Variovorax paradoxus EPS: one gene and its partner. The protein of the gene in region 2 interacts with the protein of the main gene of each other region in a pairwise test. Links are inferred from orthologs where the notes say so. Each region holds a gene or a part of one and is shown on either strand. Other genes may lie near its edges.

Region 1 (3,629 bases), 3.9 Mb from region 2 along the record:
CATCGGCGCGATCTGGAGCGTATGCGCGCCCGACATGGGCACCGCCGCCGTGGCCGATCGCTTCCGCCAGATCGAGCCCAAGGTGTTGATCGCTGTCGACGGCGTTCACTACGGCGGCAAGCCGCTCGACCGCAGCGCCGTGCTGCAGGAGCTGCGCGCTCAATTGCCGAGCGTGAAGAAGCTGCTGCTCGTGAAGACGTCTTTCGCCGCGAGCCCCGTTGCACACGACGTCGACTGGACCGAGGCCACCGCGCGCAACGACGGCGAGGTCGGCGCCTTCGAGCCCGAGTGGCTGCCCTTCGACCACCCGATCTGGATCGTCTATTCGAGCGGCACCACGGGTCTCCCCAAGCCCATCGTGCACGGGCAGGGCGGCATTCTGCTCACCATGCATGCCTGCGGCCTGCACAACGACGTGGGCGCGAGCTACGGCGCCAACAACTTCGGCGAGCGCTACCACTGGTACAGCTCCACCGGCTGGGTGATGTGGAACTCGCAGCTCTCGGGCATGGCCTTCGGCGCGACCATCTGCATCTACGACGGCAACCCCGCGGGCAGCAAGGAGAAGCCCGACTGGGGCGTGCTGTGGCGCTTCGTCGCACGCCACAAGGTCAGCTTCTTCGGCGCGGGCGCGGCCTACTTCACCAACTGCATGAAGGCCGGCATCGTCGCGAAGGAATGCGGCGATCTCTCGCGCGTGCGCGCGCTCGGCAGCACCGGCTCGCCGCTGCCCGAGGAAGTGCAGCGCTGGGGCTCGCAGCAGATCCTCGATGCGGGCTCCAAGGATGTGTGGTGGTGCAACATCTCCGGCGGCACCGACTTCTGCGGCGCCTTCGTCGGCGGCAACCGCGAGCTGCCCGAGGTGCCGGGCCAGATGCAGTGCCGCGAACTCGGCCATGCGGTCGAAGCGTGGAACGAGCAGGGCCAACCGGTCATCGGCGAAGTCGGCGAGCTGGTCTGCACGAAAGCCATTCCGTCGATGCCGCTCTACTTCTGGGGCGACGAGGGCAACGCGCGCTACGTGTCGAGCTACTTCGACACCTACCCCGGCGTGTGGCGCCACGGCGACTGGATCAAGATCGGCGAAGACGGCGGCTGCGTCATCTACGGCCGCAGCGATGCCACCATCAACCGCCAGGGCCTGCGCATGGGCACGAGCGAGATCTACAGCGCGGTCGAGGGCCTGCCCGAAGTGCTCGACTCGATGGTGGTCGATCTCGAATACCTCGGCCGCGACAGCTACATGCCGCTCTTCGTGGTGCTGCGACCGGGCGTGGCGCTCGACGAGGCGATGCGCACCCGCCTCAACAACGCGATCAAGACCTCGCTCTCGCCGCGCTTCGTGCCCAACGACATCTTCCAGGTCGCCGAGATCCCGCGCACGCTCTCGGGCAAGAAGCAGGAGCTGCCGATCAAGAAGCTGCTGCTGGGCCAGCCGATCGAGAAGGTGGTGAACCGCGAGGCGATGGCCAACCCCGGAAGCCTCGATTGGTACGTGGCCTTTGCCGCGGAGCGTGCCTCCGCATAATGAGCCGGATGAAAAGACGTACCAGCCTCCTGATGCTTTCCGCCGCAGCCGGCGCTTCGATGTTGAGCGCCTGTGCTTCTTCCACACCCGCATCGAAGCCCGCTGGCGCCGCATCGCTGCGTGTGAGCGGCACGGTGGCCTACCGCGAGCGCATCGCGCTCGACCCCGCGGCCGAGGTCGTGGTCCAGCTGCTCGATGTGTCGCGCATGGACGCACCTTCGGTCACGCTGGCCGAGCAGCGCATCAAGGCCAACGGCAAGCAGGTGCCCTTCGCCTACGAGTTGCAGGTCGATGCCGCGCGCATCGATCCGCGCATGCGCTACGCGGTGTCGGCGCGCATTCTGCGCGGCGAGCAACTGCTGTTCATCAACGACACGCAGTACCCGGTGCTCACGCAGGGCAGCGGCACCACCGCCAACCTCGTGCTGGTGCGCGTAACGCCGTCGCCGCGCTGAGCGGCGCTCAAAGCTTCATCAGCTCGTAGAGCACCATGCGCGTCTGCCGGCCGCGCAGCTCGACCAGCTCCTCGATGCGGCGCGTGCTGAGCCGCCCCTTCAGTCCCGCGAAGGTGTCCTCGGACATCAGCGTCTGCGTCCCCAGTTGCTTGTTGATGCCCTCGATGCGGCTCGCCACGTTGATGACGTCGCCGAATGCCGTGTACGACAGCCGGTCGTTCGAGCCCAGCACCCCCGCGATCACCACGCCGGTGTGGATGCCGATGCGGGTGCGGAACTCGGGCAGGCCCCGCGCGCGCCACTTGCTGTTGAGCTCGCCCATCTGCGCATGCAACTGCAGTGCGGCGAGGCAGGCGCGGTACTCCGCATCCTTCATGTCGGCAGGCGCGCCCCACAGCACCATGATCCCGTCGCCGATGAACTTGTCGACCACGCCGCCGTAGCGCGCGAACACACCGGTGGCGAGGTTGAAGTACTCGGTCAGCATGCCCACCAGCACGTCGATGGGGAGCGACTCCGAAATCGAGGTGAAGCCCTCCACGTCGGTGAACATCACCGTCACTCGCCGCGCCGAACCGCTGGGCGCGAGCGCATGCCCCTCGGCGACGAGCTGGTTGATCACGTTCACCGGCACGAACTTGCTGAAGGCCTTGAGGCTGCGCGCCGAGTCGTCCAGCGCCTGATCCAGATGCTGTATCTCCAGCACGCGGCTGGGTTCGCGCGGCAGGTTGTCCAGCTCCAGCAGGCCGATGCGGCGCGCGATGCGCGAGAGGTTTTCCACCGGCGAGGTCACCAGCTTGGAGAGCTTGAGCGACATGAACAGCGCCAGCGCCAGGAACACCAGCGCCAACAGCAGCCCCCAGAGCACCGCGCGGCGCAGGTCGCCCAGCACCATGTCCTCGGGCACCCAGCTCACCAACTCCCAGCCGGTGGATGGGATCAGCGAGGTCTGCACCAGGTAGCGCTTGCCTTCGAAGTCGAACGGGAAGGTCGAGTCGCCGTTGCCGTCGGGGGTGCCGTCGGTCGCCATGTGCAGGTGCATCTGCGCGTGCAGCGTGCCGAGCACGCCCGTGGGCGCATCCAGCTGGTGCAGCACGCCCGGCAAGTCGCTGCGCGCCAGCACCTTGTGGTCGGCGCTCAGCAGGGCGCTGTGGCCATAGCCGTTGCTGCTGAAGAGCCGCACGAACTCCGACAGCCGCCCGAGCGACACGTCGCCCGCCACCACCAGCGCCTTGGGGCTGCCCTCGGTGTAGCGCCGCTCGCTCGGCAGCGCGTAGGTCACGCCCAGTTCCTGCGCCGCGGCGAACACGTAGGGCTGCGTCCATATCGGCCCCTGCATCTTGTTGGCCTGCTGGAACCAGCTGCGCCGCGTCGGGTCGTAGCTGCTGCGAAAGGATTCGATGCGCTGCGTGGCAAAGCGCTGCTGCGCATCGAGTTCCGCCCCGAGCGGCCGCTTGTACTGCCAGGTTTCGGTGGTGAATTCCGCGCCGCGCGCGATGTGCCGGATCGCCGGCACCGGGTAGCGCAGCGCCATCAGCATCTGGCCGTTTTCGTTGGCCACGTACACGCTGTCGAGCTCGGGCGATTGCTGCAGCAGCGTCCAGAGCAGTTCGGCGGTGCGCTCGGAATGCTCGCCCGCCGGGCTC
Region 2 (3,714 bases):
AGCGCGCGTGCGCGGCCGTTCGCGAGGAACGGGAAGGTGCCGGCCTTGTAGGCGCGGCCTTCGGCCTTGAGCTGCTGCTCGGTCTGGCCGACCCATGCGATCTCGGGGTGCGTGTAGATCACCCACGGAATCGTGTTGAAGTTGACGTGCCCGTGCTGGCCGGCAATGCGCTCGGCCACGGCAACGCCCTCTTCCTCGGCCTTGTGCGCGAGCATCGGGCCGCGCACCACGTCGCCGATCGCCCACACGTTGGGCAGGTTGGTCTTGCAGTCGCCGTCCACGGTGATGGCACCGCGCTCGTCGAGCGCCAGGCCCACGGCGTCAGCGGCCAGGCCGATGGTGTTGGGCACGCGGCCGATCGACACGATCAGCTTGTCGACGTCCAGCACCTGGGCTTCGCCCTTGGCGTTGGTCCAGGCGATCGAGACGCCCTTCTTGCCCGACTTGATCTCGCCGACCTTCACGCCCAACTCGATCTTCAGGCCCTGCTTGTCGAAGGCCTTCTTGGCTTCCTTGGCGATCTGTTCGTCCACTGCACCAAGGAACGTGGGCAGCGCTTCGAGCACTGTCACTTCGGAGCCGAGGCGACGCCAGACCGAGCCCATTTCGAGGCCGATCACGCCCGAGCCGATCAACGCGAGCTTCTTGGGCACTGCGCCGATGCGCAGCGCGCCATCGTTCGACAGGATGTTCTCTTCGTCGAAGGCCGCACCCGGCAGCGCGCGGGCGTTGGAGCCCGTGGCCACGATGATGTGCTTGCCGACGATGGTTTCCTCGGCGGCGCCCGCCACCTTGATTTCGTAGCCGCCTTCGGCAGCCTTCACGAACGAGCCACGGCCGTGGAACGACGTGATCTTGTTCTTCTTGAACAGGTAGGTGATGCCGTCGTTGTTCTGCTTCACGACCTGGTCCTTGCGGGCCAGCATCTTGCCGATATCGAGTTCCAGGCCCGACACCTTGATGCCATGGTCCGCGAAGCCGTGGCCGGCGTGCTCGAAGTGCTCCGACGATTGCAGCAGCGCCTTCGAGGGAATGCAGCCCACGTTCGTGCAGGTGCCGCCGAGCGCGGGACCGCCCTTGGCGTTCTTCCACTCGTCGATGCAGGCCACGTTGAAGCCGAGTTGCGCCGCACGGATCGCGGCGATGTAGCCGCCGGGGCCGCCGCCGATGACGATGACGTCGAATTGTTTGCTCATAGGGTTTCCGTTTCAGTTGGCGGACGCGTCACTGGATTGGCATCCTTCGCGGAACCCGCGGAACCGGCTTTGCCGGGCCGCAGGTGTTGCCCCCGGTAGGGGGTTGGCGAAGCGACACGAAGTGCGCGCAGCCTGGGGGTGAGTCAGATGCCGGTCAGATATCGAACAGCAGGCGCGACGGATCTTCCAGCGCTTCCTTCATCGCGACCAGGCCCAGCACGGCTTCGCGGCCGTCGATGATGCGGTGGTCATAGCTCATGGCCAGGTAGTTCATCGGACGGATGACGATCTGGCCGTTCTCCACCACAGCGCGGTCCTTGGTGGCGTGCACGCCGAGGATGGCCGACTGAGGCGGGTTGATGATCGGCGTCGAGAGCATCGAGCCGAAGGTGCCGCCGTTCGAGATGGAGAACGTGCCGCCGGTCATCTCTTCGATGCCCAGCTTGCCGTCTTGCGCCTTCTTGCCGTACTCGGCGATCTTCTTCTCGATGTCGGCAAAGCTCATCTGGTCGGCGTTGCGCAGGATCGGCACGACCAGGCCGCGCGGCGAACCGACGGCGATGCCGATGTCGAAGTAGCCGTGGTACAGGATGTCGTTGCCGTCGACCGAGGCGTTGATCACCGGGTACTTCTTCAGTGCGTGCACCGCGGCCTTCACGAAGAAGGACATGAAGCCGAGCTTCACGCCGTGTTCCTTGATGAAGCTGTCCTGGAAGCGCTTGCGCAGTTCCATGACGGGCGCCATGTTCACTTCGTTGAAGGTGGTCAGGATCGCGTTGGTCGACTGCGACTGGATCAGGCGCTCGGCGATGCGGGCGCGCAGGCGGCTCATCGGCACGCGCTGTTCCGGACGCTCTCCGAGGTCGGACGAACCGACCGGCGAGGCGACCTGCGGCAGTGCGGGCTTGGCAGCCGGTGCGGGGATGGCGGCAGCGGCAGGCTTGGCGCCCGAAGCCACTGCACCGAGCACGTCGCCCTTGGTCACGCGGCCGTCCTTGCCGGTGCCGACAACGTCGCCGGTCTTGAGGTTGTTGTCGGCCAGCAGCTTGGCGGCGGCGGGCATGGCAACGTCCGACTTCGAACCGCCGGTGGCGGCGGCAGCGGCTGCCGGAGCAGGCGCGGCAGCAGCCGGAGCAGCGGCAGCAGGTGCTGCAGCCGGGGCAGCGGCGCTGGCCTTGCCTTCGGTGTCGATCTTGGCGATCAGCTGATCCGCCACCACGGTGGCGCCATCGGGCTGCACGATTTCGGCCAGCACGCCGGCCGAGGGGGCGGGCACTTCCAGCACGACCTTGTCGGTCTCGATCTCGATCAGGATTTCATCGACGGCGACGGCTTCGCCGGCCTTCTTCTTCCAGGTGAGCATGGTGGCTTCGGCCACGGATTCGGAAAGCTGGGGGACTTTGACTTCTACGATAGACATTTGGAGGTTGCTCCGTATTTTTCTTGAGGGTGTTCGTGTGAAAAGAGGCTTGTATTACTTGGTCAGCACGAAGCCCTTGAGCTTGCCAAATGCGCCATCGACGAGCGCCTTCTGCTGTTCCTGGTGCAGGTGCGAATACCCGACCGCCGGCGATGCCGAAGCGGCACGGCCGGAGTAGCCGAGCTTTTGGCCTTCCTGCATGTTTTCGTGGATGTAGTGCTGCACGAAGAACCAGGCGCCCTGGTTCTGCGGTTCGTCCTGGCACCACACCACGTCCGTGAGGTTCGGGTACTTCTTGATCTCGGCGGCAAAGGCCTTGTGCGGGAACGGGTAGAGCTGCTCGACGCGGATGATCGCCACGTCGTCGTTGCCCTGCTCCTCGCGCTTCTTGGCCAGGTCGTAGTAGACCTTGCCCGAGCAGGCGATCAGGCGCTTGACCTTCTCTGCCTTCAGACCCTTGCTGTCGGGAATGACGGTCTGGAAGCTGCCCTTGGTGAACTCGGACAGCGGCGAGGTCGCGTCCTTGTTCCGCAGGAGCGACTTGGGCGTCATGATGATCAGGGGCTTCCGCAGGTTGCGCACCATCTGGCGGCGCAGCACGTGGAAGATCTGGCTGGCGGTGGTGGGCTGAACCACCTGCATGTTGGTGTCGGCGCTCAGCTGCATGAAGCGCTCCAGGCGTGCCGAGCTGTGCTCGGGGCCCTGGCCTTCGTAGCCGTGCGGCAGCATCATCGTGAGGCCGTTGACGCGGCCCCACTTCACTTCGCCCGAAGCGATGAACTGGTCGATCACCACTTGCGCGCCGTTCACGAAGTCGCCGAACTGGGCTTCCCAGATGACGAGCGTGTTCGGGTCGTTCGAGGCGTAACCGTATTCGAACGCGAGCACGGCTTCTTCGGACAGGATCGAGTCGATCACGACGAACGGTGCCTGGTTCTCGGCCACGTTCTGCAGCGGCGTGTAGGTGCCTTCGTCGAACTTCTCGCGGTTCTGGTCGTGCAGCACGGCGTGGCGGTGCGTGAACGTGCCGCGGCCCGAGTCTTCGCCCGACAGGCGCACCGGGTAGCCGCTGGCCACCAACGAGGCGAAGGCCATGTG

What was found. Proteins that work in one complex are often made in the same cells at the same time.
Region 1: the proteins of odhB (region 2) and VARPA_RS00605 interact in binary tests that used the Escherichia coli proteins (3 or more experiments, as listed by UniProt). The link is inferred for Variovorax paradoxus EPS from one-to-one orthologs.

Annotation. Positions count from the first base shown.
Region 1 is NC_014931.1:124,278-127,906, forward strand. Bases 369-3,259 are described here. They hold VARPA_RS00605 (YbaY family lipoprotein), read left to right. Parts: upstream 369-1,536; coding sequence 1,537-1,983; downstream 1,984-3,259. Other genes in these bases: VARPA_RS00600 (acetoacetate--CoA ligase), read left to right, coding at 369-1,528; VARPA_RS00610 (adenylate/guanylate cyclase domain-containing protein), read right to left, coding at 1,991-3,259. Also shown: more of VARPA_RS00600, read left to right, coding at 1-368; more of VARPA_RS00610, read right to left, coding at 3,260-3,629.
Region 2 is NC_014931.1:4,006,073-4,009,786, forward strand. The notes cover bases 484-3,459. They hold odhB (2-oxoglutarate dehydrogenase complex dihydrolipoyllysine-residue succinyltransferase), read right to left. Parts: upstream 2,617-3,459; coding sequence 1,351-2,616; downstream 484-1,350. Other genes in these bases: lpdA (dihydrolipoyl dehydrogenase), read right to left, coding at 484-1,196; VARPA_RS18560 (2-oxoglutarate dehydrogenase E1 component), read right to left, coding at 2,671-3,459. Also shown: more of lpdA, read right to left, coding at 1-483; more of VARPA_RS18560, read right to left, coding at 3,460-3,714. UniProt on the Escherichia coli protein: E2 component of the 2-oxoglutarate dehydrogenase (OGDH) complex which catalyzes the second step in the conversion of 2-oxoglutarate to succinyl-CoA and CO(2).